4 regions of the Synechococcus sp. CB0101 genome follow, and region 4 is predicted to be linked to each of the others. Evidence: predicted binding sites of a transcription regulator. Region 4 holds the regulator's gene; each other region holds the start of a gene.

Region 1 (7,277 bases), 570 kb from region 4:
CGGAAGCTCGCCTGCTGCTGGGGATGGTGGCCCTCTGGAGCGTGTTGGGCCTGGTGGTGCTGGGCTCGGCCAGCTGGTGGGTGGCCGCTCGCGAAATGGGCGATCCCACCTACTACCTGAAACGCCAGGCGATCTGGATGGTCGCCAGCTGGGGCTTGCTCTACCTCGGCATCAAGATCAACCTGCGCCGCTGGCTGCGCATGGCCGGCCCGGCTTTGCTGGTGGGCATGGTGCTCGTAGCCCTCACCCTGGTGATCGGCAGCACCGTGAATGGCGCCAGCCGCTGGCTGGTGATCGGCCCCATCCAGATCCAGCCCACCGAGCTGATCAAACCCTTCCTGGTATTGCAGGGTGCGGCGCTGTTCTCCCACTGGAGCCGCATCGCCCCCGATCAAAAACTCACCTGGCTGGGGGTTTTTGCGGTGACCCTCGGCCTGATCCTCAAACAGCCCAACCTGAGCACGGCCTCGCTCTGCGGAATCCTGCTGTGGCTGATGGCCCTGGCTTCAGGACTACCGCTCTGGGCGATGCTCGGCAGCGCCGGCCTCGGCTTCAGCGTGGCCGTCGGCAGCATCTCGATCAACGAATACCAACGCATCCGGGTGACCTCCTTCCTCAACCCCTGGAAGGACGCCCAAGGCGATGGCTATCAGTTGGTGCAGAGCCTCTTGGCCATCGGCTCCGGCGGCCTCTGGGGCGAGGGCTTCGGCCTCTCCACCCAGAAGCTCCAATACCTGCCGATCCAAAGCACCGATTTCATCTTTGCCGTGTTTGCCGAAGAATTCGGCTACGTGGGTTCGGTGTTGCTGCTGCTGTTTTTGCTGCTGTTTGGGTTCGTGGGGCTGCGGGTGGCCCTGAGCTGCCGCAGCAACCAGCAACGCCTCGTGGCGATCGGTTGCACCGCCTTGCTGGTGGGCCAGTCGATCCTCAACATCGCCGTGGCCAGCGGTGCCATGCCCACCACCGGCCTGCCCTTGCCGATGATCAGCTATGGCGGCAACTCCTTGCTCTCCAGCCTGCTCACGGCGGGCCTGCTACTGCGCTGTGCCCTGGAGGGTGCTGGCCTTGAGCCGGGGCGCCCGCGCCGGCGGGAAGAACGCCAACGGGAAGGCTCAGCCCGCGGAAGCCTCTCGATAGGCTGACCCCACTGCCGACTCAAGAACCGCGATGGTGGCTCCGGCCCTGGCCGACTGGGCCCGCAGCGGAGAGCAGCTGCTCAGCAGCTCCCTGGCCCATCCCAGTGCTGTCACCGTGCTGTTGGTGTTTGCCGGTGGCTTGATCACCAGCCTGGGCCCCTGCTCGCTCTCGCTGCTGCCGGTCACCCTGGCCTACCTGGCCGGCTTCGACGACCAGCAGGAGAAGCCCTGGCAGCGAAGCCTCAGCTTCTGCGGCGGCATCGTGGCGTCGCTGGTGCTGCTCGGCCTGGCCAGTGGCGCCCTGGGGCGCATCTATGGCCAAGTGCCTGGCCTGATCCCCACGCTGGTGGCCGTGCTGGCGGTGCTGATGGGCCTCAACCTGCTCGGCCTGTTGCCCCTGCAACTGCCGAACGGGCCGGATCCGGAGCAATGGCGCCAACGGGTGCCCAAAGCCCTCGCTCCCCTGGCGGCCGGCCTGGCCTTCGGACTGGCGGCATCACCCTGCACCACGCCGGTGTTGGCGGTGTTGCTGGCCTGGATCGCCCAGGCCGGTGAACCCCTGGCCGGGGTGGTGTTGCTCACCGCCTTTGCCGGCGGGCAGGTGATGCCGCTGCTGCTGGCGGGCACAGCTGCCGCCTGGGTGCCCCGCTTGCTGGCCCTCCGGGCCCTGGGCCAATGGGTTCCCCCCATCAGCGGCGTGGTGCTGCTGGCCACAGGCACACTCACCCTTCTGGCCCGCTGGGGCTGAGCCTTCACGCACGTGTTGATGAAACGCCTGATCGCCTGGATCTCCGACCTTCGCCTGGCCATCGGGCTGTTGATCCTGATCGCCATCGCCAGTGGACTGGGCACGCTGGTGCCGCAGCAGGAAAACGCTGAGCTCTATCACCGCGTCTACGACGCCCAGCCCTGGCTGGGGTTGCTCAACGGCGATGCAATCCTGCGCCTGCAGCTCGATCACGTGTATTCGAGCAACTGGTTTCTGGGCCTGCTGGCCTGGCTGGGGCTCTCACTGATCCTCTGCAGCTGGCGGCGCCAATGGCCGGCCCTGCAAGCCGCCCTGCGCTGGATCGACTACAGCAGCCCGCGCCAGCTCAGCAAGCTCACCCTCGCAGAAACCCTGAGCAGCCCGCAGGCCGACACGCAACTGGGGCAGCTGCAGGCGTTGCTGCTGCAGCGCGGCTGGCAAGTGCAGCCCCATCCCCATCGCCTGGCGGCACGCCGGGGCGTGAGCGGCAGGGTGGGCCCCTTGTTGGTGCATGCCGGCCTGGTGGTGCTGATGGTGGGGGCCGCCTGGGGCGCCCTGGCCGGCCAACGGTTGGAGCGCTATCTGGCCCCCGGCAATGAACTGGAACTGCTGAACCGCCGCGGCGAAACCCAACTCACCGTGGCCCTTGAGGGCTTCGGCATCGAACGCGATCCGGCCGGCCGGCCGGAACAATTCCGCTCCCAACTGCGCTTGCAGCCGGGCGATCCCGCCGCCAGCGCGCCGCTCCCGGCCACCAACCGGGAGATCAGCGTGAACCACCCCCTGCGCTTCCAGGGGATGACGGTGTATCAAGCCGACTGGGCCCTGGCGGCGATCCAGGTGCAACTGGGCAAGAGCCCGATTCTGGAGCTGCCGCTGCAGAGCTTCCCGCAACTGGGCGATCAGGTTTGGGGCATCGTGCTGCCCACCCGGCCCGATGGCAGCAACCCGGTGCTGCTGGCCCTCTCCAGCGAACAGGGCCCGGTCACGGTGTATTCCGCCGATGCCGAAGTGCTGGGCACCCTGGTGCCGGGCGGCGGCCCCGCCGAGATCGCGGGGATCCCGCTGCGCATCGCCAGCGTGGTGCCGGCCAGCGGCCTGTTGCTCAAGCGCGATCCAGGCGTGCCACTGGTGTACGCCGGCTTCGCCATTGCGCTGGCGGGCGGGGCCTTGAGCCTGATCGCCACCCGCCAGCTGTGGGCCATCGCCGAACCCGAGCAGCAAAAGCTGCATGTGGCGGGTCTATGCAACCGCAACCTGGCGGCCTTCTCGCGGGAACTCCCAGCGCTGCTAACCGAACTTCAGCAGGCCTGACGGGTGCCGTGGCTGGCACGGATCACCGTGTGCACATTGCCGCGGGGGTTGAAGTCGGCCTCAAGCTGCATCCACACCGGTTCGCAGGCCGCCACGAAGTCATCGAGGATGCGGTTGGTGACCTCCTCGTGGGAGATCGAGCGGTCGCGGTAGCTGTTCACGTACAGCTTGATCGCCTTGAGCTCCATCACCCGAGGGCCGGGCTGATACAGCAGACGCAGGGTGGCGAAATCCGGATAGCCCGAGAAGGGGCACTTACAGGTGAATTCCGGCAGGGTGATCGACACCTCGTAGGCCCGACCGGGGCGCGGATTGTCGAAGCAGATCAGCTCCGCTTCGGCGATGGCCCGCTCGCCATAGAGAGGGGTGCGGGTCTGGTCGGCGCTCATCGGCAGAGATGGTTCAAGGCCGGATGCTAAGCAGCCGCCCCCGGGCCATCGCAGTGGTAGCAACCGCCACACCCATGCTTCGAAAGCTGCGGCTAATAAGCGCTTCGCGGGGCCCAGTCCCCCGCCTGTCCTCCCAGAATTCCTGAGAGACTGTCGTTGACAGTGCGTCCCCAGCCACTCCCGCAGCCATGAAAAAAGTTGAGGCCATCATTCGCCCGTTCAAGCTTGAAGATGTGAAGTTGGCCCTGGTGAATGCCGGCATCGTCGGCATGACCGTGAGCGAGGTTCGTGGCTTCGGTCGCCAGAAGGGCCAGGTGGAGCGCTACCGCGGTTCCGAGTTCACCGTGGAATTCCTGCAGAAGCTGAAGCTCGAGATCGTGGTGGACGACGCCCAAGTCGACACCGTGGTGGGAGCCATCCAGGAAGCCGCCCGCACCGGCGAGATCGGCGACGGCAAGATCTTCATCAGCCCCGTGGACTCCGTCATCCGGATCCGCACTGGCGATCGCGACAGCAGCGCCATCTGATCGGCGCCTCAAGCCCACCAGGCCCCTTCACACCCCCAGGGTTTGCCCCACCAGCCGCCGGATTGCCTCCCCATCGGGGGAGGCGCCGGCGGCTTTTTGCTGCATTGATGCCTCAATCGGATCCGCCGCTGCAGGCCAGGCGCCGCTGCGCAACCAAAGCAGATATTCGTGATTGCCCGCGGGCCCGGTGATCGGTGAAGCCGTGAGCCCGCAGGCACTCCAGCCCTCCAGCGCCGCGGCTGCGATCACGCCTTCAATCGCATCCACGTGGGCCGCCGGATCACGCACCACCCCGCCCTTGCCCACGCGCTCTTTCCCCACTTCAAACTGCGGTTTCACCAGCAGCAGCGCTTCCCGCCGTTCCGGCCGCAGCAGCCGGCCGATGGCCGGCAACACCAAGGCCAAGCGGATGAACGACACATCCGCCACCGCCAAATCCGGCCAAGGGTCAGCCTCGGCATAGAGGTCGGCCGGCTCGAGGTGGCGCAGGTTGGTGCGCTCCTTCAGCACCAAACGCGGATCGGTGCGCAGGCTCCAGGCCGTCTGGCCATAGCCCACATCCACCCCATACACCCGGCTGGCACCGTGCTGCAGCAGGCAATCGGTGAAGCCCCCGGTGGAGATGCCGCCATCAAGGCAGACCCGCTCGCTGAGCTCGATCGGGAACACCTCCAGCGCCCCCAGCAACTTCTCTCCTCCACGCGACACGAACCGCGGCGGCTGCTCCACCTGCAGGGGCAGATCCGGGAGCACATCCAATCCAGGCTTATCGAGCACCCGATCGCCGCTGCGCACCTTGCCCGCCCGGATCAGCTGCTGCGCCTGCTGGCGGCTGGTGGCCAGACCCAGCTCCACCAACTGCAGATCCAGGCGTTGCTTGCGGCCCATCAACAGCAGCGTGCTGGTGTGCTGTCACAAAAGCACAGGGGAAACCGAACAAAAACGGGGGCTGCAGCGGCAAAACGGGGAACACTCCGGAGGATGTCCCTCAGCACAGGGGATCCCCCATGCCGCGCCAGCAATCCAACGTGGTCGAACTGCTCCAACCGGGCAGCTTCGTGAAACTGCGCAACCAGCCCGACGACCTTCCCCCCTTCCAGCTGATCCAGTGCCGCGGCGGCCGCTGCTGGGTGCGCCAGCAGGCCTGGGGCCAGCTCGTGCAGTGGGAAGTGGAACACCGCAAGCTCACAGCTGTGGCCTGAGGCTTCCCGCTGCGCCGATCAGGGGCCGATCCCAGCGCCCCATACATTGGTCTTGATGTGAGCCCGCGGCGGCCTTGATCGAGCGTTACACCCTGCCCGAGATGGGCGCCATCTGGAGCGAGGAAGCGAAGTTCCAGAGCTGGCTGGATGTGGAAATCGCGGCTACTGAAGCCAACTGCGAGCTGGGCCGCGTTCCTGCCGAAGCGGTGGCCACGATCAAAGAAAAGGCCGCCTTCAGCGTGGAGCGCATCCTCGAAATCGAGGCCGAAGTGCGTCACGACGTGATCGCCTTCCTCACCAACGTGAACGAGCACGTGGGCGATGCGGGCCGCTACATCCACGTGGGCATGACCAGCTCCGATGTGCTGGACACGGGTGTCGCCCTGCAGATGAAGGCTTCGGTGAAGCTGCTGCGCACCGAGCTCGACAAGCTGGCCGAGGCGCTGCGGGTGTTAGCCCGAGAGCACAAGGGCACCGTGATGATCGGCCGCTCCCACGCCATCCACGGCGAACCGATCACCTTCGGTTTCAAGGTGGCCGGCTGGCTGGCGGAAGTGGTGCGCAACCAGGAGCGTCTCGAGCGCCTGGAAACGGCCGTGAGCGTGGGGCAGATCTCGGGGGCCATGGGCACCTATGCCAACACCGATCCCCGGGTGGAGGAGATCGCCTGCGCCAAGCTCGGCCTGGTGCCCGACACCGCCAGCACCCAGGTGATCTCCCGCGATCGCCACGCGGAATACATCCAAACGCTGGCCCTGGTGGGTGCGGCGCTGGAGCGCTTCTCCACCGAGATCCGCAACATGCAGCGCACCGATGTGCTCGAGGTGGAGGAGAACTTCGCCAAGGGCCAGAAGGGCAGCTCGGCCATGCCCCACAAGCGCAACCCGATCCGCAGCGAACGCATCAGCGGCCTGGCCCGCGTGCTGCGCAGCTATGTGGTGGCGGCGCTAGAAAACTGCGCCCTCTGGCATGAGCGCGACATCAGCCACAGCTCCGTGGAGCGGATGATGCTGCCCGACTGCTCCGTCACCCTGCACTTCATGCTGCGGGAGATGACCTCGGTGGTGCAGGGCCTGGGGGTCTACCCCGACAACATGGCCCGCAACATGAACGTCTACGGCGGCGTGGTGTTCAGCCAGCGGGTGCTGCTGGCCCTGGTGGAAGCGGGCATCAGCCGCGAAGACGCCTACCGGATCGTGCAGCGCAACGCCCACACCGCCTGGAACACCGCCGGTGGCGACTTCCGCGCCAATCTCGAGGCCGACGCCGACGTGACCTCACGCCTCAGCGCCGAGCAACTGGCCGACTGCTTCTCCACTGATCTGCACCAGGCCAACCTGGGCGTGATCTGGGAGCGCCTGAGCATCTGAGCCGACAGGCTTACTTGTGATACGGCCCGCCCTGCTGAATCGTGAGGGCGCGGTAAAGCTGCTCGAGCAGCAGCAGCCGCGCCAGCTCATGGGGGAAGGTCATCGGAGAGAGGCTGAGCTTCCAACGGGCCTTGGCCTTCAGGGCGGGATCGATGCCTTCGGCACCGCCGATCACGAGCGCTAGGCGCTCTGAGCCGGAACCCTCCAGGCGTTGGGCAAAGGCAGGCGAATCGAAGGTCTGCCCCTCTTCCGCCAGCACCACTAGCTGCTCATCAGGCCGCAAGGCCTCCAGGATCGCCGCGGCCTCCCGTTCTTTGCCGGCATCGCGCAGCTCCACCACCTGCAGGCCTGGCAGCCGCTTGAGGTAGGTGGCGATCCCCTCCAGCACCCAGCCCTTGCGCACCTTGCCCACCGCCAGGATGCGAATGCGGGAGGGATTGATCACAGCAGCAGCGCCCCTACTGGCACGCTAAGCACAGCCTTCTTTGCCGCATGATCCAGCCGCTGGCTCTGTTCTGGACGCCCTACGCCGACTGGATCTACACGGCCGTGAGCACCGCCGGCCTGCTCTTGATGGTGTGGCTGGTGCTG
Region 2 (7,277 bases), 1.0 Mb from region 4:
GCGGCACCTTCCTGATCGATGCCGACGACAGCCTCCTCTACAGCCACCGGGATCCAGGCATCCTCGGTTTCTCCGCCACGATGAACCGGCCCCTCAGCTTCCTCGACCCCTTCCTGTGAAACTGGAGCCCCAGCAGCGGCCGGCGCCATGTCTCTCGATCAACTGAAGGCGTTCCTGGCGCGGCTGCAAAGCGACGCTGCACTCAAGCAAGACGTGTTGGCGGCCGCCACCGCCGACGACGTGGCCCAAATCGCCATGAAACACGGCTTTGAGTTTTCCGGTGATGAGTTACTACGAGTTTCCGGCAAAAAATTTGATCGGGTCACGGTTCACAAGAACGACATCCCCGGCGAATACAACTGATCAGCACCAAGCGTAAGTTTGTTTTCGCAACAACAACGCCCCTAGTGTGTTGCAAACAAACCACAGCCTGTGGATGAGTTTCAACAAGCACTGCTGATCTTTAGCGTCGGCGCCGTCGTCACAGCCGCCACGGCCGGAATGATCCTCCGGGGCCATTGGTCCTGGCGTGGGCGCAATCCCTGGGGGGAGGACTGAGCCGTGACACTCCTCGCTGCCACACCGCTGCTCTCGCCTGGTATCGCCTGGGCCTTGGTGGTGATCTTCGCCGTGCTCTGGATCGCCCTGGGTGTGTCCTGGGGTCGCCGGGGTCAGGGCGATGCTGACGACTACATGCTGGCGGGCCGCAATATCGGCCTGGCCCTGAGTACCGCCACCTTGATGGCCTCCTGGGTGACGGGCAACACCACCTTGTTGGCACCGGAATTCGGCTACCGCAATGGGCTCTGGGGCATGTTCAGCTATGCCCTGGCCGGGTTGGGCTTAATCCTGTTTGCGCCATTGGCGATTCGCATCAAACAGTTGATGCCCCGGGGCCGTACCAGCGGCGACTTCATCCGGCTGCGCTACGGGCGCGCTGCCTGGTGGGTGTTCATGGTGATCACAGCGATCTACACCCTGGGGTTCTTGATCACACAAGCCATGGGTGCAGGCATCCTGCTGGAAGCCCTATCGGGTTTTGATTACCGACTCGGCATGGTGGTTGTGATTGGCGTCTCGACCATCTACACGCTGTACGGCGGCATGCGCGCGGTGGTGGGCACCGATTTCATTCAGTCGCTGCTGATCATGGGCTTGCTGGTGGTGGTGGCGGTGCTGGCCTTCCAGCGCTTTCCACTGGAGCAAGTGCACAGCAACCTGGCAGCAAGCCACCCAGATCGGCTGAATCTGCTCCTCCCAGCGGGCCTGCTGATCGCCTGGAACTCTGCACTCTTCTCCATGGGAGAGGTGTTTCACAACAACATCTGGTGGTCGCGAGTGTTCTCCAGCCGCACCTCTGTGGTGTTCAACTCCTTCATCCTGGGCGGGCTGGCCTGGATGACCGTGCCCGTGGTGACGGGTTCCATCGGCCTGGTGGCCCTGGCGGACAACCTCGAGCTGCCCCAGGTGAACATGGTGTTCCCGGTGATGGCCTCGCAACTGCTCGGCGCCGGGGGATCAGCGCTGGTGTTTGTGGTGGTGTTCGCCTCACTCACCTCCACCCTCGACTCTCTGCTGGCTTCCACAGCCGATCTGGTGGCTGAGGATGTGATCTTCAAGCTGCTCAATCCCCAGTTGAGCGATGCGCAGCTGCGCCAGGCCACCAAGCTCGTGGTGGTCCTGCTGGGCCTGATCACCCTGGCCCTGTCCTGGCCCAGGCTGGATTCACTGGCATCGGTGCTGTTCTTCACCGGCGCACTCGTGGCCTCCACGATCTGGCCGGTGGCCTATGGCCTCTATTGGCCGCAAGCCAACCGCCAGGCCGCCATCGCAGCCATGGTGGCTGGAAGCGCTGCTGGGCTCACGGCCTATGTGCAGATCGCGCCCTATTGCGCGGCCCTGATCTCCGCTGCGGTCTCAGCCGTGGTGATGGCCGTTGGCACGAGCCTTCGGCCGGAACAATTCCAATGGCACATCCTGCGCGGGGAGTAATCGAATGCACCCAACCCTGGCCTCAGCGCTCCTCGCGAACAGCACCTGGATAGCCAGCCTCAACCTGCTTCGCCTAGTGGTTTTCGGCAGCCTGGCGGGCCTGGCCTTTGCCGTTCTGGCGCTCCTGGTGATCTGGTGGCGCGAATGGCGATCGAACAACGTGTGGTGAAAAAGCTGTAAAGCAATTCACACCCTGAAGGGTCTGATCGTAAAGCGATTCACCGCTTTTATGCATCAACCGCTACCAATTGGCGCGTAGTTTGAAGATTCACCGGCGATCCGCGAAAAGCGGACTCTCGGTCGTGCAGGGTGTGGATATTGCACGTTCACGGCACGCAAGGTTTCAGCGGCCTCGTTATTGCCTCAAGTTGACATGGCTTTACTTTCGCCCGAAAAGCGCTCTGACACCGCTGCATCACTACGGTTTCAACCGCTTGGGCCCGACATCTACGGCGCCACCCAACCCCAGGCACTGCTGAGCAACATCCAGGAAGACGGCGAAGCCTTGCTCGACCTCCGGGATCAACACGTGGTGTCGATCCGTCCGTTCCGCGCCGAAACCCTGCTTCAGCTGTTCCGGCTGGCGGCCAAATTCGAGAGCAATCCCAATCGCTACATCACACATAATTCGCCGCTCAAGGGAAAAATCCTGATCAACGCCTTCTACGAACCCAGCACCCGCACACGCCTCTCCTTCGATAGCGCCTGGCACCGCCTCGGCGGTGACTCGATCAACATCACCGACCGCAGCAGCACCGGCATCGCCAAGGGTGAATCCCTCACCGACGTCGCCCATATGTTCAACAACTACGGCGACTGCGTTGTCCTGCGCGACAACCACGCAGAAGCGGTCTACCAGATGACCGAATCTCTGCGCATCCCGATCATCAATGCCGGCAACGGGATCGATCAACATCCCACGCAGGCCATGGCCGACCTGTTCACCTTGTTCAAGTGGAGACCCAGCCTGGCCAACACCAGCGTTGCCCCTTCAGAACGGGTTCGAATCGGCATTGTTGGCATCCCGAATCGCATGCGCACCGTGCGATCGCTGCTGCACATCCTGGCGAAATTCCCGCAAATCGTGGAAGAAATCGTCATCATTCACGACCCCAACACCCACGCATCGGATCAACTCTTCGATCCAGGGCAGCTCGAGGAGCTCCAAGACGCGGGACTGAACATTCGACTCAGCACCAATCTGCACCGCGAGATCCCGGAGCTGGATGTGATTTACATCAATGCCATTGCCTGGGTTGGCGATAGCTACGAGGTGCATGGCAGCAACTTCCGCCTCACCCGCGATCTCCCCTACAAGAGCGACGCCATCGTGCTCCACCCCCTGGCTCGCGGCCCCGAATTGAGCACCTGCATGGACGACACACCGCACAACTGGTATTTCAGCCAGGCCCGCGGCGCGGTGTTTCTGCGCATGGCCCTGCTCACCTGCCTGGTCGACCGCACCGACCGTGTGATGGATGTGATCTGAACCATGTGCGGCATCGGCGGAATCTTTCACAACACACCCCAGCAAGCGGTGGATCCCCAGCTGCTGGTGAACATGGCGGCGATCCAAGTGCATCGCGGCCCAGACGGATTCGGAATCCGGCAGTTCGAGGACGCCGGCGTGGGCTTCTGCCATGCCCGCCTCTCGATCATCGACCTGAACGAAACCCGCGCCCGCCAACCCTTCAGCAGCAGCGATGGCCAGCTGCTGATGGCCCATAACGGCGAGTTCTACGACTTCCAACGCATCCGCGCCGATCTCACCGCCCGGGGTGTGCGCTTCAGCAGCAAGAGCGATTCCGAGATCCTGCTGCGCCTTTACCAACAGCAGGGGCTGGAGCGCACGCTGCCGCAGCTGCGCGGTGAATTCGCCTTCGCCCTCTACGACCGCGGCGACGACTGCCTCTATCTGGTGCGCGATCGCTTCGGGATCAAGCCCCAGTACTGGTGCCTCACCCCCGAAGGGTTGGTGTTCGGCTCAGAGCTCAAGGTGCTGTTCGCCCATCCGTCCGTGGAGCGGCGCTTCACCTCCGAAGGGTTGTTCCATCAGCTGATGCAAACGATGGTGCCCGGCAGCACCGCCTTCGCCGGAATCCACCAGGTGAAGCCCGGCCACGTGCTGAAGGTGCAGCGGCGCGATGGAGCCCTGCAAGTGTCGGAACAGTGTTACTGGGACCTCAACTTCCCGCGTGACGGTGAACGCGACCGCAGCCTGGGTGAACAGCACCACATCGAGGCGATCCGCGCCGCCTTGCTGGAGGCTGTGGAGTTGCGCATGGTGGCTGATGTGCCGGTGGGCTGTTATCTCTCCGGCGGGATCGACAGCTGTTCCATCCTGGGCCTAGCTGCGGCGGTGAGCCAGAGCCCGGTGAAGGCTTTCACCATCGGCTTCGATGATGCGCGCTACGACGAAACACCGATCGCCCGCGAGATGGCCGACGCCACGGGGGCTGAGCAGGATGTGCTGCGCCTGTCGGGCGAGCAGCTCTATGGCTGGATGGAACGCACCATCTGGCATACCGAGCGCACGATCTACAACACCCTGGCGGTGGCGAAGTTTCTGATGAGCCGCCACGTCAACGACGTGGATTACAAGGTTGTGATGACCGGTGAAGGCTCCGATGAGCTCTTCGGCGGCTACCCCGCCTTCCGGCGCGATATGTATCTGCATGGCCTCAACGATCTCCCCGAGGAGGAGCGCCGCGCCTGCCAGCAGCTGCTGGATCAATCCAATGCCCTGGTGCAGGGCGCGATGCTGGCGGCCGAACAGATCGAGGATCCCCACCTCACGGCCGTGGTGGGTTTCACCCCCAGCTGCCTCCAACCCTGGCTGGCCTGTGCCCCTCTTGTACCGGCACTGCTGGCGGAAGCCCATCGCACGGCCCTGGAGGGCTATTCCCCCGGCCAAGCCATCGCCGAGCAACTCAACCCCGAGCAACTGGAGGGGCGTCACGCCCTTGATCGCGCCCAATACGTGTGGATCAAAACCATGCTCGAAGGGCAGATCCTGACCTGGGGTGGCGATCGGGTCGACATGGCCCATTCGATGGAAGCGCGGCCGGCTTTCCTCGATCACCATCTCGCGGAAGTGGCCGTGCAAGTACCGCCAGAGCTGCGCATCAAAGGCAAAACCGAGAAATACGTGCTGCGCGAAGCGATGGCCGGCCTGCTGCCGGAGGTGCTCTACAAACGCGAGAAATTCGCCTTCATGGCACCACCCGCTCATACCGAGCCCAAGAAGTGGCAGCAGATGAAAGAGCTGGCCAAGACCTATCTCAATGACCAGGCCATCGCTGACGCCGGCCTCCTGAGCGCTGATGGCGTCAACGCCTTGTTCGCCCGCCACGAGGACCCAGCCACCAGCGATGCCGAACGGGTGCAGATGGATGCCGTGATCAACCACCTGCTGGGGGTGCAGATGCTGCATCGGCTCTTCATCGCCAGCGACATCCCCGCCAAGGCGCGGGCGATGGCCGACGAGCTGGGCTGGCATCCCGAAGTGTCGCCGTCACTACAAGGCCATCGACAGCAACAGGAGATTCTCTGCTGAGACTGTTCTCTTCAGCACAGATTGTCCATCGCTCCTCCGGTTGCTCCGCGGCTGCAAGCCAATGGGTTAAGGCTGCTGGCCGCCATCGAAGCGATGGCGGAGGTGGGCGCGCAGCCCGATGGCAGTGTGTGCCGGCGTGGGTTCAGCCCCGACGATCGCCGGGGGCGTGAACTGCTGGGCCACTGGCTCCAGGAGGCTGGTCTCAGCTTGCGGGTGGATGCAGCGGGGAATCTGATCGCGCGCCGCGAAGGACTGGACGCGACCTTGCCGGCCCTTGTGACTGGATCCCATCTCGACACAGTGCCCACGGGTGGGCGCTACGACGGAGCCCTCGGCGTGATCGCCGGGCTCGAGGTGATGCGCTGCCTGAACGACGCTGAGCACCAACTGCGCCACCCCCTGGAGCTTGTGGTGTTCGCCGACGAGGAATCCACGATGGTGGGCTGCAAAGGCATGTGTGGTGTGGCCAGTGCCGATCCGGCTGACTACACCACCAGCAACGGCGAATCGATCGAGCGGAACCTGGCCCACCTTGGCGGCGACTGGGCCCACCTGAGCCAGGCCCGCCGCAGCGATCAGGCCATCGCCGCGTTCGTGGAGCTGCACGTGGAACAGGGCGGCGTGCTCGAGCAACGCCAACACACCATCGGGGTGGTGGAAGGAGTGGTGGGCCAACGGCGCTTCACCATTCGCGTGCATGGACAGGCCAATCACGCCGGCACCACGCCGATGGGCGAACGCCAGGATGCACTGGTTGCCGCCGCCCAAGTGGTGCTGCTGGTTCAGCAGCTCGCTGCCGAACACCCGGGCGATCCAGTGGCCACGGTGGGGCGCCTGGATGTTTGGCCCAACGCCGCCAATGTTGTGCCGGGAGAGGTGGTGATGAGCGTCGACCTGCGCGACCTCAGCGGGGAGGTTCTCGCGGAGCTCGAGCAGAACCTGCGCCAGCAGCTCGCTCGCATCGAAGCCAGCAGCGGCTGCAGTGTAGTGATCGAGCCCCAATTTGAGGTGAAGCCCACCCCGGCCGACCCCACCGTGATGCAGACGATTGCCCGTTGTGCTGCCGAGCTGGGCTACAGCGCCAGCCCCTTACCGAGCAGGGCCAGCCACGATGCCCAGGAGATGGGACGGCGCTGGCCGATGGGCATGATTTTTGTGCCCAGCCACCGCGGCCTCAGCCACTCAGCGGCTGAATTCACCAGCCTTGAGCAATGCGTAGCCGGCACCAACGTGCTGCTCAAAAGCCTGCTGCAGCTTGATCAGGAGCTCCATTTGGGCCAAACGCCATGACCTTTTCGATCCTGGCGCGGGATCCCAACAACGGGCGTTTCGGCGTAGCCGTCGCCACCTGCCATTTAGCGGTGGGCTCCACCGTGCCGCACATCCGCTCCGGGGTTGGAGCCGTGGCCACCCAGGCCCATACCAATCCCTATCTGGGCATCTGTGGCCTGGAGCGGCTCGAACAAAACCTGAGCGCCGACGACGTGAAAGCCAGCCTTTTGCGCGACGACCCCCAGCGGGAGCGGCGCCAGTTTCACCTGATCGACGCCCGCGGCCAAACCGCCGCCTGGACCGGCGCCGACTGCGGCGCGTGGGCAGGCCATCGCAGCCGGGATGGCATGGCCGTGGCGGGCAATCTGCTGGCGGGCGAAGCCGTGCTGATCGCCATGGAAGACGCGTTTCTCTCCAGTGACCCGAGCTGGAAGCTCGGCCGACGTCTCATGCACGC
Region 3 (7,277 bases), 380 kb from region 4:
CCACGATGCTCGGCGGCGGCACCGGCCCAGCCACCGGCTCCAACGCCACCACCTGCACCCCAGGCGCCTTCCACATGGCGCGGATGCTGCAGGCCGCCGAAGGGCTGCCGATGAACCTCGGCTTCTTCGGCAAGGGCAATGCCAGCACCCCTGAAGCGCTCGAAGAGCAAATCCGCGCCGGTGCTATCACCCTCAAGCTCCACGAAGACTGGGGCACCACACCTGCGGCGATCGACTGCTGCCTGTCGGTGGCGGATCGCTTCGACATCCAGGTGGCGATCCACTCCGACACCCTCAACGAGGCCGGGTTCGTCGAAGACACGATCCGCGCCATCGGCGGCCGCACGATCCACACCTTCCACACCGAAGGGGCCGGCGGCGGCCATGCACCCGACATCATCCGGATCTGCGGGGAAGCCAACGTGCTGCCCAGCTCCACCAACCCCACGCGCCCCTACACCCGCAACACGCTCGAGGAACACCTCGACATGCTGATGGTGTGCCACCACCTCGATCCGCGGATCCCGGAAGACGTGGCCTTCGCTGAATCGCGGATCCGCCGCGAAACGATCGCCGCCGAAGACATCCTTCACGACATCGGCGCCTTCTCGCTCATCGCCAGCGATTCGCAGGCCATGGGCCGGGTGGGTGAGGTGATCACGCGCACCTTCCAGACTGCCCACAAGATGAAGGTGCAGCGCGGCGTCCTACCGGGCGACTCAGAGCGCAACGACAACACCCGCCTCAAGCGCTACATCGCCAAGGTGACGATCAACCCCGCGATCGTGCACGGCATCGATCACCAGGTGGGCTCGGTGGAAGTGGGCAAGCTGGCGGATCTGGTGCTGTGGAAGCCCGGGTTCTTCGGGGTGAAGCCCGAGATGGTGATCAAGGGCGGCTCGATCGTGTGGGCGCAGATGGGTGATGCCAACGCCTCGATCCCCACCCCGGGCCCGGTGCACGGCCGGCCGATGTTCGCCGCCTTCGGCAAGGCGCTGGCCCCCAGCTGCCTCACCTTCGTGAGCCAGGCCGCCCTCGACGACGACGTGCCCCGCCGCCTCGGCCTGGAGCGGCTTTGCGTGCCGGTGCAGAACACCCGCGGCGGCATCAACAAGGCCTCGATGAAAAACAACACCGCCCTGCCCAAGGTGGAGGTGGACCCGCAGACCTACGAGGTGTTCGCCGACGGCGAACTGCTCACCTGCGAGCCGGCCGACGTGCTGCCGATGGCCCAGCGCTATTTCCTGCTCTGAACCAGGGGGGGGACCCGGGGCAGGGGCTGATCCAACTGCACGCCGATCAGCTGCAACAGCCCCAGCTCGCCAGCTGGGCAGCTCCAACGCAGCACAGCCGGTAGCCGCACCGCACCAAACCCCGGATGCTGACTCACATCGAGCAGCAGCGGCTCGCCGACAAGTGTCGTCTCCAGGCAGGGCACCAGCAGCGCCATGCCGCCGTGGCTGATGTCGAGGATGTCGGCTGTCATCCAGGCGCCGGGGGGCTGGCCGTTGGGCAGGAAGCGCAATTGCACCGGCAGCACACTGCCGACCGCCATGCGGGGTTCATGGCGGCGATTGAGCGGCTGGCCCACCTGATCCCAGAGGGGCTGATCCAAGGGCTGCTCAGGGTGCGCCATGAGCCAAAACCTAGGCAGGCACACGCAGCAGCGCCAACCCGGCCGTTCCGTAGCAACTGCCACCTGAAGGGGCCAGACAGCTCTGCATGATCACGCCACCGCAGGCTCGGCGATGTTCACCGACTACCGGCCCAGCAAGGGCTACGACGAATATTTCAGCGCCAGCGAAGAACCCCGCAGTGCGCTGCAGCCGCTGCTTTCCTCCCTGGGCGCACTGGGGCTGGAGCAGCTCAACCGCAACCACGCCGCGGCCGGCATGCTGCTGAAGCGGCTGGGGGCCACCTTCCGTCTCAACGATTCCGGCAACCGCGGCGGCGAGCGCATCCTTCCCTTTGATCCACTGCCCCGCCTGATTGGCTCCAGCGATTGGGACCTGCTGCAGCGCGGCCTGATCCAACGCCTCGAAGCGATCGATCTGTTTCTGGCGGATGTGTATGGCGATCAGGCCATCCTTCGCGATGGTGTGATCCCTCGTGAAGATGTGGAGACCTCCCAGGGCTGGCGGCCGCAACTCCGCGGGTTCCGGCCACCGCTGGGCAAGTGGTGTCAGATCTCCGGCCTCGATCTGATCCGCGATGGACTAGGCACCTGGCGCGTGCTGGAAGACAACCTGCGCTGCCCCTCGGGCGTGGCCTACTTCCTCGAGAACCGGCGCGTGATGAAGCGCATGTTCCCGAGCCTGTTCAGCGGCCGCACCGTGCAGCCGATCGACAGCTATCCATCCCAGCTGCTGCAGACCCTGCGGGATCTGGCCCCCTGGACCGAAGCGCCGCGGGTGGTGCTGCTCACACCGGGGGTGTTCAACAGCGCTTACTTCGAGCACAGCTACCTGGCCCAGCAAATGGGCATCTCCCTGGTGGAGGGGCGCGATCTGGCCTGCCAGGACGGGCGGGTGTGGATGCGCACCACCCAGGGCCTCGAGCCGGTGGATGTGATCTACCGCCGCATCGACGATGACTTCCTCGATCCGGCGGTGTTCCGCTCCGATTCGATGCTCGGGGTGCGGGGCTTGATGGAGGTGTATGCCCAGGGCCGCGTCGCCATCGCCAACGCGCCTGGCACCGGCGTCGCCGACGACAAGCTCATCTACGCCTACGTGCCTGAGATGATCCGCTACTACCTCGGCGAGGAGCCGATCATCGAAAACGTGCCCACCTATCTGTGTTCACGGCCCGATGATCAGGCCTATGTGCTGGCGCACCTGAAGGAGCTGGTGGTGAAGGCGGTGTCGGAAGCCGGGGGCTACGGGATGTTGATCGGTCCCCATGCCAGCGAAGCGGAGATTCTCGATTTCGCCGACAAGATCCGCGCCAACCCGCGCAATTTCATCGCCCAGCCCACCCTCGAGCTCTCCACCGTGCCATCCCTCAGCGATGGCGAGCTCTATCCCTGCCACGTGGATCTGCGGCCCTATGTGCTGCGCGGTAAAGACGCCTGGGTCACCCCTGGTGGCCTCACCCGTGTGGCCCTGAAGCGGGGTTCGCTGGTGGTGAATTCGTCGCAGGGCGGCGGCTGCAAGGACACCTGGATCGTGGAGGAAGCCCCATGCTGAGCCGCGTTGCCGACTCGCTCTACTGGATCAACCGGTATGTGGAGCGCGCCGAAAACCTCTCACGCTTCGTGGAGGTGAGCGAAGCCATGGCGCTCGACTGCCCCCCGGGCAGCGCCGAGCCCTGGCAGCCCCTGATCGATGCCAGCGGCGACCGCGATCTGTTTGATCAGCTGTATCCCAGCGGCGGCGGCCCCGATCAGGTGGTGGAGTTTCTGGTGAAGGCTGAGGACAACCCCAGCAGCATCGTGAACTGCATTGCCCTGGCTCGGGAGAACGCCCGCCAGATCCGCGATGTGATCACCACCGAGATGTGGGAGCAGATCAACGATCTGTATTGGACCCTGCTCGAGAGCGACAGCTTCTGGCATCAACCACCCCAGGAGCAGCTGCGCGAAATCCGCCGCGGCTGCCAGCTCTTCTACGGGATCACCGACGCCACCTTGAGCCGTGATCTGTCCTGGCAATTCAGTCGCCTGGGCCGGCTGATCGAACGCGCTGATAAGACCACGCGCATCCTCGATGTGAAGTACTTCCTGCTGCTGCCCAGCCCGGAAGAGGTGGGCGGCGTGCTGGATGAACTGCAGTGGATTTCCCTGTTGCGCTCAGCCGGGGCTTACCAGATGTTCCGCCAGTCGCAGCAGGGAGTGATCACACCACGGGCGGTGGCGGCCTTCCTGCTGCTCGACCGCAACTTCCCGCGCTCGGTGCGCTACTGCCTGGAGCGGATCGATGAAACCCTCCAGGTGGTGGCGGCCGGCGCCGCCGCGGGCAAGCCAGATCCCCTCGAGTGCCTGAGCGGACTCACCCGCGCCCGCTGGAGCTACACCGGCATCGACGAACTCGTGACCGGCGGACTGCATGAATCCATCGACGCTCTCCAGCAGGATCTCAATAACCTGCATGAGCTGATCCACGCTCGCTACTTCGTGTTGCCGAGCCTGGCCACCGCCGATGAAGCCGCCGCCATTCCACCGGCGCAGGCCTCCGTTTCTGTCTCCGCCACCAGTCACGACCTGGCATGCGCGCCCGCCTGATCCACCGGTTCGACTACCGCTACACCAAACCGGTGTTGCTGGGGCCGCATCGCTTCTGCCTGCGCCCACGGCCCCACGGGTTTCAGCGGCTGATCGACTACCGCCTGGAGATCTCCCCCGATCCAAGCCAGCTCTATGAGCTGATGGCCGCCGGTGGTGACACCATCACCCGTGCCCGCTTTCTCGGTGAAGCCGATCACCTCACCGTGATCGCCACCAGTGAGGTGGAAACCTTCAGCCCGCCCTTGCTGGAGGCCTGCCTGGATGAACAGATGGCCCAGCTGCCGGTGCAAATCGGCCGGCTCAACCCCGACCTGCTCAGCAACCTGCAGGGCTGGCTCCCCAACGGCCAGCACGACGGCGCCGCCGTGGACGTGGCCCAAGAAGCACTGATGGGGAGCGATGGTCGCAGCCTCAACTTCCTGCAGCAACTGATCGAGGTGATCCAGGACCGGGTGAAATACACCCAGCGGCACGTGGGCCCCGCCTGGCCCGCCGGCCGCACCCTGAAGGAACGGGTGGGCTCCTGCCGCGACCTGGCGATGCTGATGATCGAGTGTTGCCGCAGCGTGGGGCTGCCGGCCCGCTTCGTGAGCGGCTACCACCTGGTGGAGCCCAAGCCCGAGCGCTACGACCTGCACGCCTGGGCGGAGGTCTATCTGCAGGGTGCCGGTTGGCGGGGTTTTGACCCCAGCGGCAAGGGGGCATGCGATGACCGCTACATCCCGGTGGCCACCTCCTCGCGTTCCGATCTCACCGCAGCGGTGAGCGGCACCTTCTCCGGCCCGCCTGGGGTGGAGAGCGACCTGGAGTGGGACATCAGCGCTGAGATCCTCAGTTCCGCACTGCGGTAGCCGTTGGTGCTGCTGGATCAGCGCGGCCGCGCGATGACAGGGCCAGCCACCGCTGGCCGTGAACGCCGTCAACCACGTCCCCGAGTCGAACGCCGCCACCGCAAGCGCCGTTGAAGCGCGGCTCCAGCAAGCCGGTATCCAGCTCACGATGGGCGGCGAGCCCACGCTGGTGCCGATCGAGCCCCAGGGGGCTGAGTGGAGCGTGGCCGCCGATGGCCCCACCAAGCTCCGCTATGCACGCCAGTTAGCCGCTGAATTGCAGCGCCGCGCCTGGCCTGGCAGCACCCTGCTCTATTGCCCCGGCAAGCAGTACGACGGCGAAGTGAACCCGCGCTGGGCGCTGCGGCTGATCACTGGCCAGAACGGCGAACCGCTGGTGCCGATCACCCCCTCAGGCGACTACATCCCCAGCCCCGCCGAGCTGCACAGCCTGATCGAGTCCGTGGGCCGCGATCTGAGCTGCACCCTGCAGGCGCTGCCCCTGCGGGATCCGCTCCAACACGACCGGCAGGTCTGGGCAATTCCGCTCAGCTGCACGGAGGGGCAGTGGCGTTCGGTGGACTGGCCGCTGCAGGAAGAGCTGCGCGAGCTGAGCGGAGCGCCTGGCCCCGCCGGCCTGCGCCTGCCGCTCCAACACTTCCCCAGCGGCGAACTGCGCCAGGTGCTCACCCTCGAGCGTGATCCCCATGGCTGGGCCTTGTTTCTGCCGCCCCTGGAGCGAGAGCCCCTGGAGGTGTTGCTGCAACGGCTCGCTGCCCACAGCCCCGGCTGGAAGGAGCCGGAGCTGAGCGGGGTGCTGCCCTGGGATGCCTACGCCCACTGGCAGGTGCTGGGCCTCACCGCCGATCCCGGGGTGCTCGAGGTGAATCTGCCGGTGTGCCACACCTGGCATGACTACGCCGGCTGGATCCAGCTTCTGGACGAGGCCGGCGCGGCAGTGGGCTTACGCAGCTGGAAGCAACAGGGTTCACGCACGGAAGGCACCGGCGGCGGAAATCACCTGCTGCTGGGCGGCCCCAGCCTGGAGGCACACCCGTTCTTCCATCGCCCAGCCTGGCTGGTGGGGCTGCTGCGCTACTGGCAGCACCACCCCTGCCTGGCATATCTGTTCAGCGGCCGCAGCGTGGGCCCCGCCTCCCAGGCACCGCGGCCCGATGAGGGCAGCGCCAGCCGGCTGGATCTGGAGCTGGCCCACCGGGCCCTCGAGCAACTGCCACCGGGTGACCAACGCGTGGCCATCGGCGAAACCCTGCGCCACCTGCATGCCGACCGCAGCGGCAACACCCATCGCAGCGAGATCAGCCTCGACAAGTTCTGGAACCCCGCCTGGACCGCCGGCTGCCAAGGACTCCTGGAATTCCGCGCTCTGGAATCCCTGCCGGATCACCGCTGGACCAACGCCGTGGCCCTGTTGTTTCGGGCGCTGGCGGTGCGGCAGCTCAACCCCGAGCACCGGCCCAAGGGGCTGCGCACCTGGGGCGACGACTTGCATGATCGAGCGATGCTGCCCAGCGCCCTCTGGGCGGATCTGGAGCAGGTACTGGCCGACCTGGCCGCCTATGGGCTGCCGCTGGATCCAGAACCATTGCGAGCCATCTGGCAGTGGCGCTTCCCAGCCTTGCTGCAGTGGCAAGCCGGAGAGGCGGAGCTCTGCATCCGCCAGGCGCTCGAACCGTGGCCGCTGCTGTGCGACACACCGGTGGAGGGCGGCAGCACCAGCCGCTTTGTGGACAGCTCCCTGCGGCGCTTCGAGCTGATCGCGAACCCCAGCTTCCGCCGCAGCTACACGCTGGCCATCCAAGGGCGCCCCCTGGTCTGGCCCCGCGACCCAGAGCAACCCATCGCGGTGCGCTTCCGCCAGGAGGCCCTGTTCCCCTGCCTGCACCCGTGCCTGCCGGTGGATGTGCCCCTGCAGCTGGATGTGCTCGCGGCAGACAGCGGCGAACCGGTGGCGCACTGGCGACTGCGGGATGAGTCCAGCGGTTTTGAGCTCCTCACCGAAGGCACCGCTATGGCCAAAACGCCCGCACCACTAGCTCACGGCAGCGCTACGCCCCTCCGCGGCGCCGGGGAGCACTGCAGCACAGTGGATCTACGCCTCTGAAGCCACTGAAATCGAAAGGGAATCCGGTGCTGTTTTCAGCTTTTTTTCCCAAGCCTCAAGATTGATTGCGTGGGCAAAAACACACATGCCAGGCCAG
Region 4 (7,277 bases):
CGGCTGGACGTGCAACTGCGGGCGGCATCGCCATGGTTGGAGCTCACGCTGCAGGTGGATTGGTGCCAGCGCCATGAGCTGCTGCGGCTGGAGTTGCCCCTGGCGCAAGCCGCCTGCCGCTACGCCGCCGATACCTCGGGCGGCGTGATCGAGCGCCCGGCTGCGCCGGTGAATGGCCGTGAGCAGGCGCGCTGGGAGGTGCCTGCCATCAGTTGGCTGGCCTCCCAGCGCGCGGCAGGTGGCGGTTTGGCGGTGCTGCTGGATGGGCCCCAGGGGGTGTCGGCGGATACGGATCGCCTTGGGGTGTCGTTGCTGCGGGCGCCCACGTGGCCGGATCCCTCCGCCGATCAGGGGCGGCAACGGTTGCGTTTGGCCCTGATGCCCTGTGCCCAGGGCTGGCGCCAGCAAGCGGTGCCCCTGGCGGCGCAACGGTTCCGCGAGCCGCTCTGGATTCGCCCCGCAGCTGGTGCTGGTGCTCCCGAGGGTTGGCCGGCCCTGGATCTGGGTTCAACGGCGCTGCAGCTGGTACAGCTGCAGCCGCACGCTCAGCCCGGCACAGCCCGGCTCACCGTGCAAAACCTCAGCCCGCAGCGCCAACAGCTGCGCTGGCCTCAAGGGTGGATCGCTCGCCGCGAATCAGGGGAGGCGTCCGTTGATCTCCAAGCGGGGGATCAACTGTTGCCCTGGCAGCTCGGCCACTGGCAGATCTGGTGTGCGGGAGGCGACCCTCAGTCGTCGTGATCGTCGAAGGGATCGGTGAGACCTTTGGACGGCGGGCCAAAGGCTTGGTAAATCCCGAAGCCGGTCAGGCCCAGCAGCACGGCCAACACGGCCAGTGCCACGGACATGGCTGGGGACGACGTTTCCATCACAACTCTCGACAGGCACAGCCGCGGCGGCTGCCGCGGCCCTTACAGTAACGAGACTGACCCTTGCCAGAGAGCAAAGCCCGTCATGGCTCAACGCACCCGCCTGGGAGATCTGCTGCGTCCCCTCAACTCCGAGTACGGCAAGGTTGTTCCCGGTTGGGGCACCACCCCGGTGATGGGTGTGTTCATGGCCCTGTTCCTGGTGTTTCTGCTGGTGATCCTTCAGCTGTACAACAAGTCACTGCTGCTCGACGGCATCACCGTCAACTGGAACGGCGTCGGCTGATCGGATGAACGTCTTCGGAGTCGGACTGCCGGAGTTGGCGGTCATCGCGGCCATCGGTTTACTGGTGTTCGGCCCGAAGCGCTTGCCCGAGTTGGGCAAAACCCTTGGACGCACCCTGAAGGGCTTTCAGAGTGCGTCCAGCGAATTTGAGAAGGAATTCCGCAAAGCGGTCGATACGGTGGATGCCGAAGTCAGCGTCACCAGTTCCTTGCCCGCTAAGAAGCCAGAGGCTGCTGAAGCTGCTCCTGAGCCCTCTTCAGAGGCGTGAGCTGAGCCTCTGAGCGTTCATGGCTGGTTCGAGCAGCACCGCCCCACTGCAGTTGCTGGTAGGGCTCGGCAATCCCGGCGACAAATACGCCGGCACTCGCCACAACGTGGGGTTCATGGCGCTCGAGCGCCTCGCCGCCGAGGCGGGCGGCAGTTTTAAGCAGCAGAACAAGCTGCATGGCTTGCTGGCCGAGGTCGGCGTTGGCGCACAGCGCCTGCGCCTGTTGATGCCCCAGACCTTCATGAACGACAGCGGTCGCTCGATCCGTGCCGCTCTCGATTGGTTTGGCCTGGATCCGGTGCAGATTTTGGTGTTGGTCGACGACATGGATCTGCCGTTGGGCCGCCTGCGCTTGCGCACCAGCGGCGGCGCCGGCGGTCATAACGGCCTGCGCAGCACCATTGCCCATCTCGGCGGGCAGGAGTTCCCTCGGCTGCGCATCGGCATCGGTGCGCCGGCCCTCAATCCCGTCGAGCGCAAGCAGCGCACGGTGGGGCATGTGCTGGGCCGTTTTGACGCCGCTGAGCAGCCGGTGCTCGATCAGGTGCTCGCGGAGGTGCTGGCCGGTGTCGATCTGATTCAGCGGTTGGGATTTGAGCGGGCCGGTAACCGATTGAACGGGTTTGTGGCGCCGGCTGCCGCCAAGCTGGCGGAAGCACCGCTGGGCTGAGGAGCGCCGTTGTGAGTCGCTTACCCACCACCACGGCTCAGCTGCGGGTCCTGCAGCAGAGCTTCAGCCAGCGTCTGCTGGAAGGAGAGGTGAGTGCGGGCGGCTTCCAGTGGACGTTCAGTTGGTTTTTTGATCGCGGCGAGTTGCTGGTGGAGCCATCTCTGGGCCGCGCCCTGATCCACGATGCGCTGTTGCGCTTTCTGCTCAAGGCCGACTACCAGCTTGAGCCGGGTGGGGACTACGCCTTCACCGTGCGGGCCAAGTTTTAGAGCGCGATTCAACGGTTGAGCAGCTCAAGGTCTCGGCTGCGGCTCAGCGCCCGGCCAAGCTGGCGCTCAATCAGCAGTTGGGCCACCACATCGTCCACATCCCGGGGGGGCAGGCGCAGGCCGGGGGGGAGCCATCGCCGCCAGCCGCGGGCTGGCTCCAGCTGCCAGTAGCGCTCCCGAGCAGCGAGGGTGGTGCCCGCCTCAGGGATCAACTGCACCCGCAGCTGATGGGTGCGGAGCCACTGCTGCCAGGGCCGGCTGCCGGTGCCATCTCCCAGCAGCACGGTTGTGCAGCCAGGGCTTTGCGCCCACTCCAACAGCAGTGCTTGGCAGCGCTCGGGCGGTAGAACGCCGGCGGCTTTCACCTGCAGCGTTTCCGTGTCGGCCAGCACCAGGCCGCATTTGCTCAGGCCTGGATCGATGGCGGCGAGATGGTTCACCGCGCGACCGCCCGCAGTTCAACGGCCACCGGATCCACCAGATCGCTGTTGCGCAGCGAGATCGCCTGCAGTTGCACCACCTGGCCGGCGGGTCGGTTGGTGAGCGAAGCCGTGAGTTGATTCACGCTGGCTGCATCGAACTGAAGGCCGCTGGCCAAGCTGCCGGCCCGCTGCACGGTGTTGTAGGCCGCGGCGAGCAGCAGATTGAGGCGGCTACGCACCTGCTCTGGGCTGCGTTCATCGCCTTCCAGCACGGTGGTGGCCAACTGTTCCCCCGCTTTCACCACCTGCTTGTTGCGGCGCACATCGGGGAAGGCCACCACCTGGCGTTCGCCCTTGAGCACATTGGCGGCGGAGATCAGGCTCACGACCCAATCGCCTCGTTTGCTGAGGATGCCCTCGAGCTTGGTGATGTCACTGCGGGGGACCAACAGCATCTGCCGGTTGGGGGGCTGCCCGGGCAGCACCCGCTGGAACACGTTGATGTTGGTTTGGCGTAGCAGCGCTTCGATCACCACCTTGGCCTGATCAGGGCTTTGGATCCGCACCTTGGCGATCTCCAGCGGTTGGCCGCTGCTGATCACCACATCACCGCGCCGCAGGGCGATCAGGTTGGTTTCCAGCTGCTGTAGCTCTTTGGCCGAGGCGCTGATCCGCGTGTTCAGCCGTGCCAGCTCCTCGCGGTTGCGGCGGATATCGGCATCTTTGGTGCCGATTTCGCGGCTGAGCTGATCGCGTTCCTGCTCCAGTTGCCGGCGTTGTTGCAGCAGGGGGGCCAGCTCCTTGCGCAGGGAAGCGGCCTGGGCTTCGACCATGCCGAGCTGGCTGCGGGCTTCCTGGCGGCCCTGCTCGGCGGCATTCAGCTCGCTCTGGCTGCGCTCAAGGGCCTCACGGCCTTCGCGGAGGCGCCGCTCCAATTGGTCGAGCTCAAACAGTCCGGTGCGCAGCCGATCGCTCACCAGCAGCATCAGGCCAAGCGAGATGGCGCTGATCAGGCTGCCGGTGAGCACCGTGATCACCACGGCCGTACGACGCGGCCGCATCCCGAGCAGGCTGAGGCGCGCCTTGCCCACCTTGGAACCAAGCCGATCGCCGAGGGTGGAGAGCACTCCACCCAGCAACAGCAGCGCCAGGATCAACAGCCAGCCCGACACAACCTTGCGCGACGACGCTCAGTATCGGTGGACAGCGCTCAGCTGAATCGCTTAGCCAGGGCAAGCGGATCAAACACCGTGATCTTTTTGCGGTCGATCTGCACGAGGCCCGCGTTGCGTAGATCCCCAAGCAGGCGGGTGATCGTCACCCGGGTGGATCCGATCGCTTCGGCGATCGCCTGGTGGGAGAGGCGCAGATCAATCGTGATCCCTTCGCTGGTGGGCACCCCGAAATCACGGCAAAGCACCAGCAGAAAGCTCACCAGTCGCGACGACATGTCGCGGTGGGTGAGGGTTTCGATCATGGTTTCGGTCTGCAGGATGCGTGAGGAGAGGCCCTGCAGCATCAGCAGCCCCACGCTGGCGTCAAGCTCGATTGCCTTGCGCACCGAGGCGGCCGGGGCCGTGACCATCTCCACGCGGGTGAACGCCACAGCGTGATAGAAGCGATCCGAGCGCTGGCCGGTGAGCAGCGAGAGCACCCCGAACAGGCTGTTTTCCCGCAGCAGGGCCACGGTGATCTCCTCGCCCGACTCGTAAACGCGCGAGAGGCGAACGGCGCCGCGCCGCAGCAGGTACACCTTCTCGGCGGGATCGCCCGGGAAGAAGATGGTTTTGCCGCGCTCCACCGTTTCGGTGGTGCTGCCATTCAGGCCGCGGATCACATCCAACAGCGTGGCGTTGGAGGCAACGGGAGATCCCGCCACCGGGGTGAGCCCTGCGGCGCCGGTGGTCGGGCTTTGGGAGTAGCGGCTGAAGCCTGGTTGGGCGCCGACCATAACGGCGGGGCAATTTGAGGCGGACCCTACGGATCACCCCTGCGGGCTCTTGTAGTGATTGACACTATTTCGGGGCTTGCTCCAGCGCCTGCAGCTGACTATGCCGAAGTAGCTGCAGGCCTTCGTCGGCCAAATCGAGCAGCTGGTTGAGTTGCTGCCGTGAGAAGGGAGCTCCTTCGGCGGTGCCCTGCACCTCCAGCAGTTGCCCCTGGCTGTTCATCACCACGTTGAGGTCCACCTCGGCGCGGCTGTCCTCGCTGTAGTCGAGGTCGAGCAAGGCCTGGCTTCCCACCAGCCCCACCGACACCGCGGCCACTTGCTCCAGCATGGGGGTGCCGTTGAGAACGCCGCGGGCCTCAAGGCGCCGCAGCCCCAGGGCTAGGGCCGCCCAGGCCCCGGTGATCGATGCGCTGCGGGTGCCGGCATCGGCCTGCAGTACATCGCAGTCGATGTGGAGGCTGCGCTCGCCCAGGGCTTCGAGATCAAGGCAGGCCCGCAGGCTGCGGGCGATCAACCGCTGAATTTCCTGGGTGCGGCCTGAGAGCTTCATCAACTCCCGCGGCTGCCGGCTGGGGGTGCTGGCGGGGAGCAGGCGGTAGTCGGCGCTGAGCCAGCCCTTGCCGGATCCTTGGCGCCATTTCGGCACGTCCTCCTCGAGGCAAACGCTGCAGATCACCGCGGTGCGACCGGTGTGCACGGTGACGGAGCTCAGGGCAAAGCCCATCGGATCCCAGTCGAAGCGGGTCGGCCGCAGGTCGCTCGGGCTGCGGCCATCGCTGCGGGACGGGGCTGCGGGCATGGGTTGGGCCTGGATCTGCGTTGGCTCGATGGTACGGGTGTTTGCACTACAGGTAGTGGCTGATGCTTGCCCATCGGTTCGCCACCGCTACATTCAGGATTCAGCGCGGCGGCACAGCGGAGATGACGGCGAGCATTGCAGCCCTTCCCGGCAGTGGCTCCAGCGGCCCCTTTCGGCCTGGCCACCGGGCTGCCGGCGGTGGGCGTGCCGTCAGCTCGGCATCGTCTGTAGCTGGACGCAGCCTGCGGCTGGTGGCACAGCAGGAAGGCTTGCTGCAGGTGCACACCGCTCCCTTCCGCGGCAGTTTCAGCGGAGTGTTCAGTCAGGCCCTGCGCAGTGCCGGCCTCGGCAGCCGCGTGTTGATCAGCCAGTTCCTCAAAGGGGGTGTTGATCAAGGGCTGGAGCGCAGCGTCTGGCTGTGCGGACGGCTGCAGTGGCTGAGACCGGCCGTGGTCAGCTGCCTGGCGGAGCCGGCCGCAGCCGATCAGGCCGGTGCTGCGGATCGCGAGGCTGTGCGCGACGTATGGACCTTCACCCGCGAGCAGATGCTGGCGGGACAGCTGGATCAGCTGGTGCTCGATGAGCTGGGCCTGGCTGTCGAGCTCGGCTTTCTGGAGGACGCTGAGGTGCTGGCCGCCCTCGAGCAGCGCCCCTCCCACCTGGATGTGATCCTGACGGGGCCTTCCATGCCCAGCGCTCTACTGGCGATGGCGGATCAGGTCACGCAGCTGCGCCGAGGTTTCTGATGCTCAAGAACGACCGCTGGATCAACGAGCAGGCTGCGGCCGGCATGCTCGAGCCCTTCCAGCCCAAGCTGGTGCGCCACCTGGATCCGGATAACGGCGCCCAGCCGGTGCTGAGTTTTGGCTGCTCCTCCTATGGCTACGACCTGCGCCTCTCGCCCCAGGAATTTCTGATCTTCAAGCATGTGCCGGGCACGGTGATGAACCCCAAGCGGTTCAATCCGGCCAACCTCGAGCCGGCGCCTTTGCACCGCGACAACGACGGCGACTACTTCATCCTCCCGGCCCATTCCTATGGGCTCGGCGTGGCGCTGGAGAAGATGAAGGTGCCAGCCAACATCACAGTGATCTGTCTCGGCAAGAGCACCTATGCCCGGCTGGGAATCATCGTGAACACCACGCCAGCGGAAGCCAGCTGGGAAGGGCACCTCACCCTCGAGTTCAGCAACTCTTCGGGAGCTGATTGCCGCATCTATGCCAACGAAGGCATCTGCCAGCTGCTCTTCTTCGAAGGCGATCCCTGCGAAACCACCTACCAGGACCGCGCCGGTAAATACCAGCACCAGCCCGAGCGGGTCACCCTCGCCAAGGTTTAAGGCTCACGGTGCGAGCCGAGCCTTATGCAAACGGCTCTTCTCGTACCAGGCGGCGATCTCCGGCGCCCACGCCTGCATGTGCGGCCACATCAGATCGCAGAGCACCCGGATCTCCTCCTGGGCATCGAGCTTTGCCCGCAGATCCATGAAGTGCAGGAACGCCCGCAGCGAGAAGCTCACCACGAAGTGTTGGCGGTAGTCGAAGGGGAGGATGCCGCGGGCGTGCTCCTCGGCGAAGCCGGCCGCAAGCATGTCGCGGTAGCGCTCGGCAGCCAGCCGGCAGAGCTCGAGATCCTTGCTGCGCTCTTCAGCGGTGTAGGCGTATTTCTTGCCCTGGCGATCGCTGTAGTGGCCCTCGGGGCGCAGATAGAACACCTCCTCCAGCTCGAGCTCGCCGTTGGCGG

What was found. Region 4 encodes NtcA, which controls nitrogen genes in cyanobacteria. Its sites were predicted from a motif close to GTANCNNNNGNTAC; they were not measured.
Region 1: a site for NtcA is predicted at 3,644-3,657, ahead of queF (preQ(1) synthase). Genes of this name have one in related genera too.
Region 2: a site for NtcA is predicted at 2,224-2,237, ahead of CB0101_RS00415 (aspartate carbamoyltransferase). Genes of this name have one in related genera too.
Region 3: a site for NtcA is predicted at 1,686-1,699, ahead of CB0101_RS07905 (circularly permuted type 2 ATP-grasp protein). Genes of this name have one in related genera too.

The regions. Positions count from the first base shown of each region.
Region 1 covers NZ_CP039373.1:1,267,836-1,275,112, forward strand. Annotated here, with positions in the region: gene CB0101_RS06910 (FtsW/RodA/SpoVE family cell cycle protein) at 1-1,142, shown strand, start outside; gene CB0101_RS06915 (cytochrome c biogenesis CcdA family protein) at 1,168-1,884, shown strand; gene CB0101_RS06920 (cytochrome c biogenesis protein ResB) at 1,903-3,198, shown strand; gene queF (preQ(1) synthase) at 3,186-3,587, opposite strand; gene CB0101_RS06930 (P-II family nitrogen regulator) at 3,776-4,114, shown strand; gene CB0101_RS06935 (TlyA family RNA methyltransferase) at 4,142-5,002, opposite strand; gene CB0101_RS06940 (hypothetical protein) at 5,122-5,316, shown strand; gene purB (adenylosuccinate lyase) at 5,391-6,686, shown strand; gene CB0101_RS06950 (23S rRNA (pseudouridine(1915)-N(3))-methyltransferase RlmH) at 6,697-7,128, opposite strand.
Region 2 covers NZ_CP039373.1:63,585-70,861, reverse strand. Annotated here, with positions in the region: gene CB0101_RS00430 (AhpC/TSA family protein) at 1-119, shown strand, start outside; gene CB0101_RS00425 (Nif11-like leader peptide family natural product precursor) at 148-363, shown strand; gene CB0101_RS00420 (sodium:solute symporter family protein) at 562-1,992, shown strand; gene CB0101_RS15150 (hypothetical protein) at 1,997-2,161, shown strand; gene CB0101_RS00415 (aspartate carbamoyltransferase) at 2,366-3,481, shown strand; gene asnB (asparagine synthase (glutamine-hydrolyzing)) at 3,485-5,548, shown strand; gene CB0101_RS00405 (Zn-dependent hydrolase) at 5,570-6,838, shown strand; gene CB0101_RS00400 (DUF1028 domain-containing protein) at 6,835-7,277, shown strand, end outside.
Region 3 covers NZ_CP039373.1:1,460,950-1,468,226, forward strand. Annotated here, with positions in the region: gene ureC (urease subunit alpha) at 1-1,253, shown strand, start outside; gene CB0101_RS07900 (PilZ domain-containing protein) at 1,238-1,615, opposite strand; gene CB0101_RS07905 (circularly permuted type 2 ATP-grasp protein) at 1,749-3,188, shown strand; gene CB0101_RS07910 (alpha-E domain-containing protein) at 3,182-4,222, shown strand; gene CB0101_RS07915 (transglutaminase family protein) at 4,207-5,076, shown strand; gene CB0101_RS07920 (transglutaminase family protein) at 5,135-7,180, shown strand.
Region 4 covers NZ_CP039373.1:1,839,677-1,846,953, forward strand. Annotated here, with positions in the region: gene CB0101_RS09800 (alpha-mannosidase) at 1-741, shown strand, start outside; gene psbN (photosystem II reaction center protein PsbN) at 729-869, opposite strand; gene psbH (photosystem II reaction center phosphoprotein PsbH) at 955-1,155, shown strand; gene CB0101_RS09815 (TatA/E family twin arginine-targeting protein translocase) at 1,160-1,423, shown strand; gene pth (aminoacyl-tRNA hydrolase) at 1,443-2,093, shown strand; gene CB0101_RS09825 (DUF3146 family protein) at 2,105-2,362, shown strand; gene CB0101_RS09830 (polyamine oxidase) at 2,371-2,802, opposite strand; gene CB0101_RS09835 (DUF3084 domain-containing protein) at 2,799-3,956, opposite strand; gene ntcA (global nitrogen regulator NtcA) at 3,995-4,735, opposite strand; gene rph (ribonuclease PH) at 4,800-5,534, opposite strand; gene CB0101_RS09850 (cob(I)yrinic acid a,c-diamide adenosyltransferase) at 5,657-6,280, shown strand; gene dcd (dCTP deaminase) at 6,280-6,873, shown strand; gene thyX (FAD-dependent thymidylate synthase) at 6,877-7,277, opposite strand, start outside.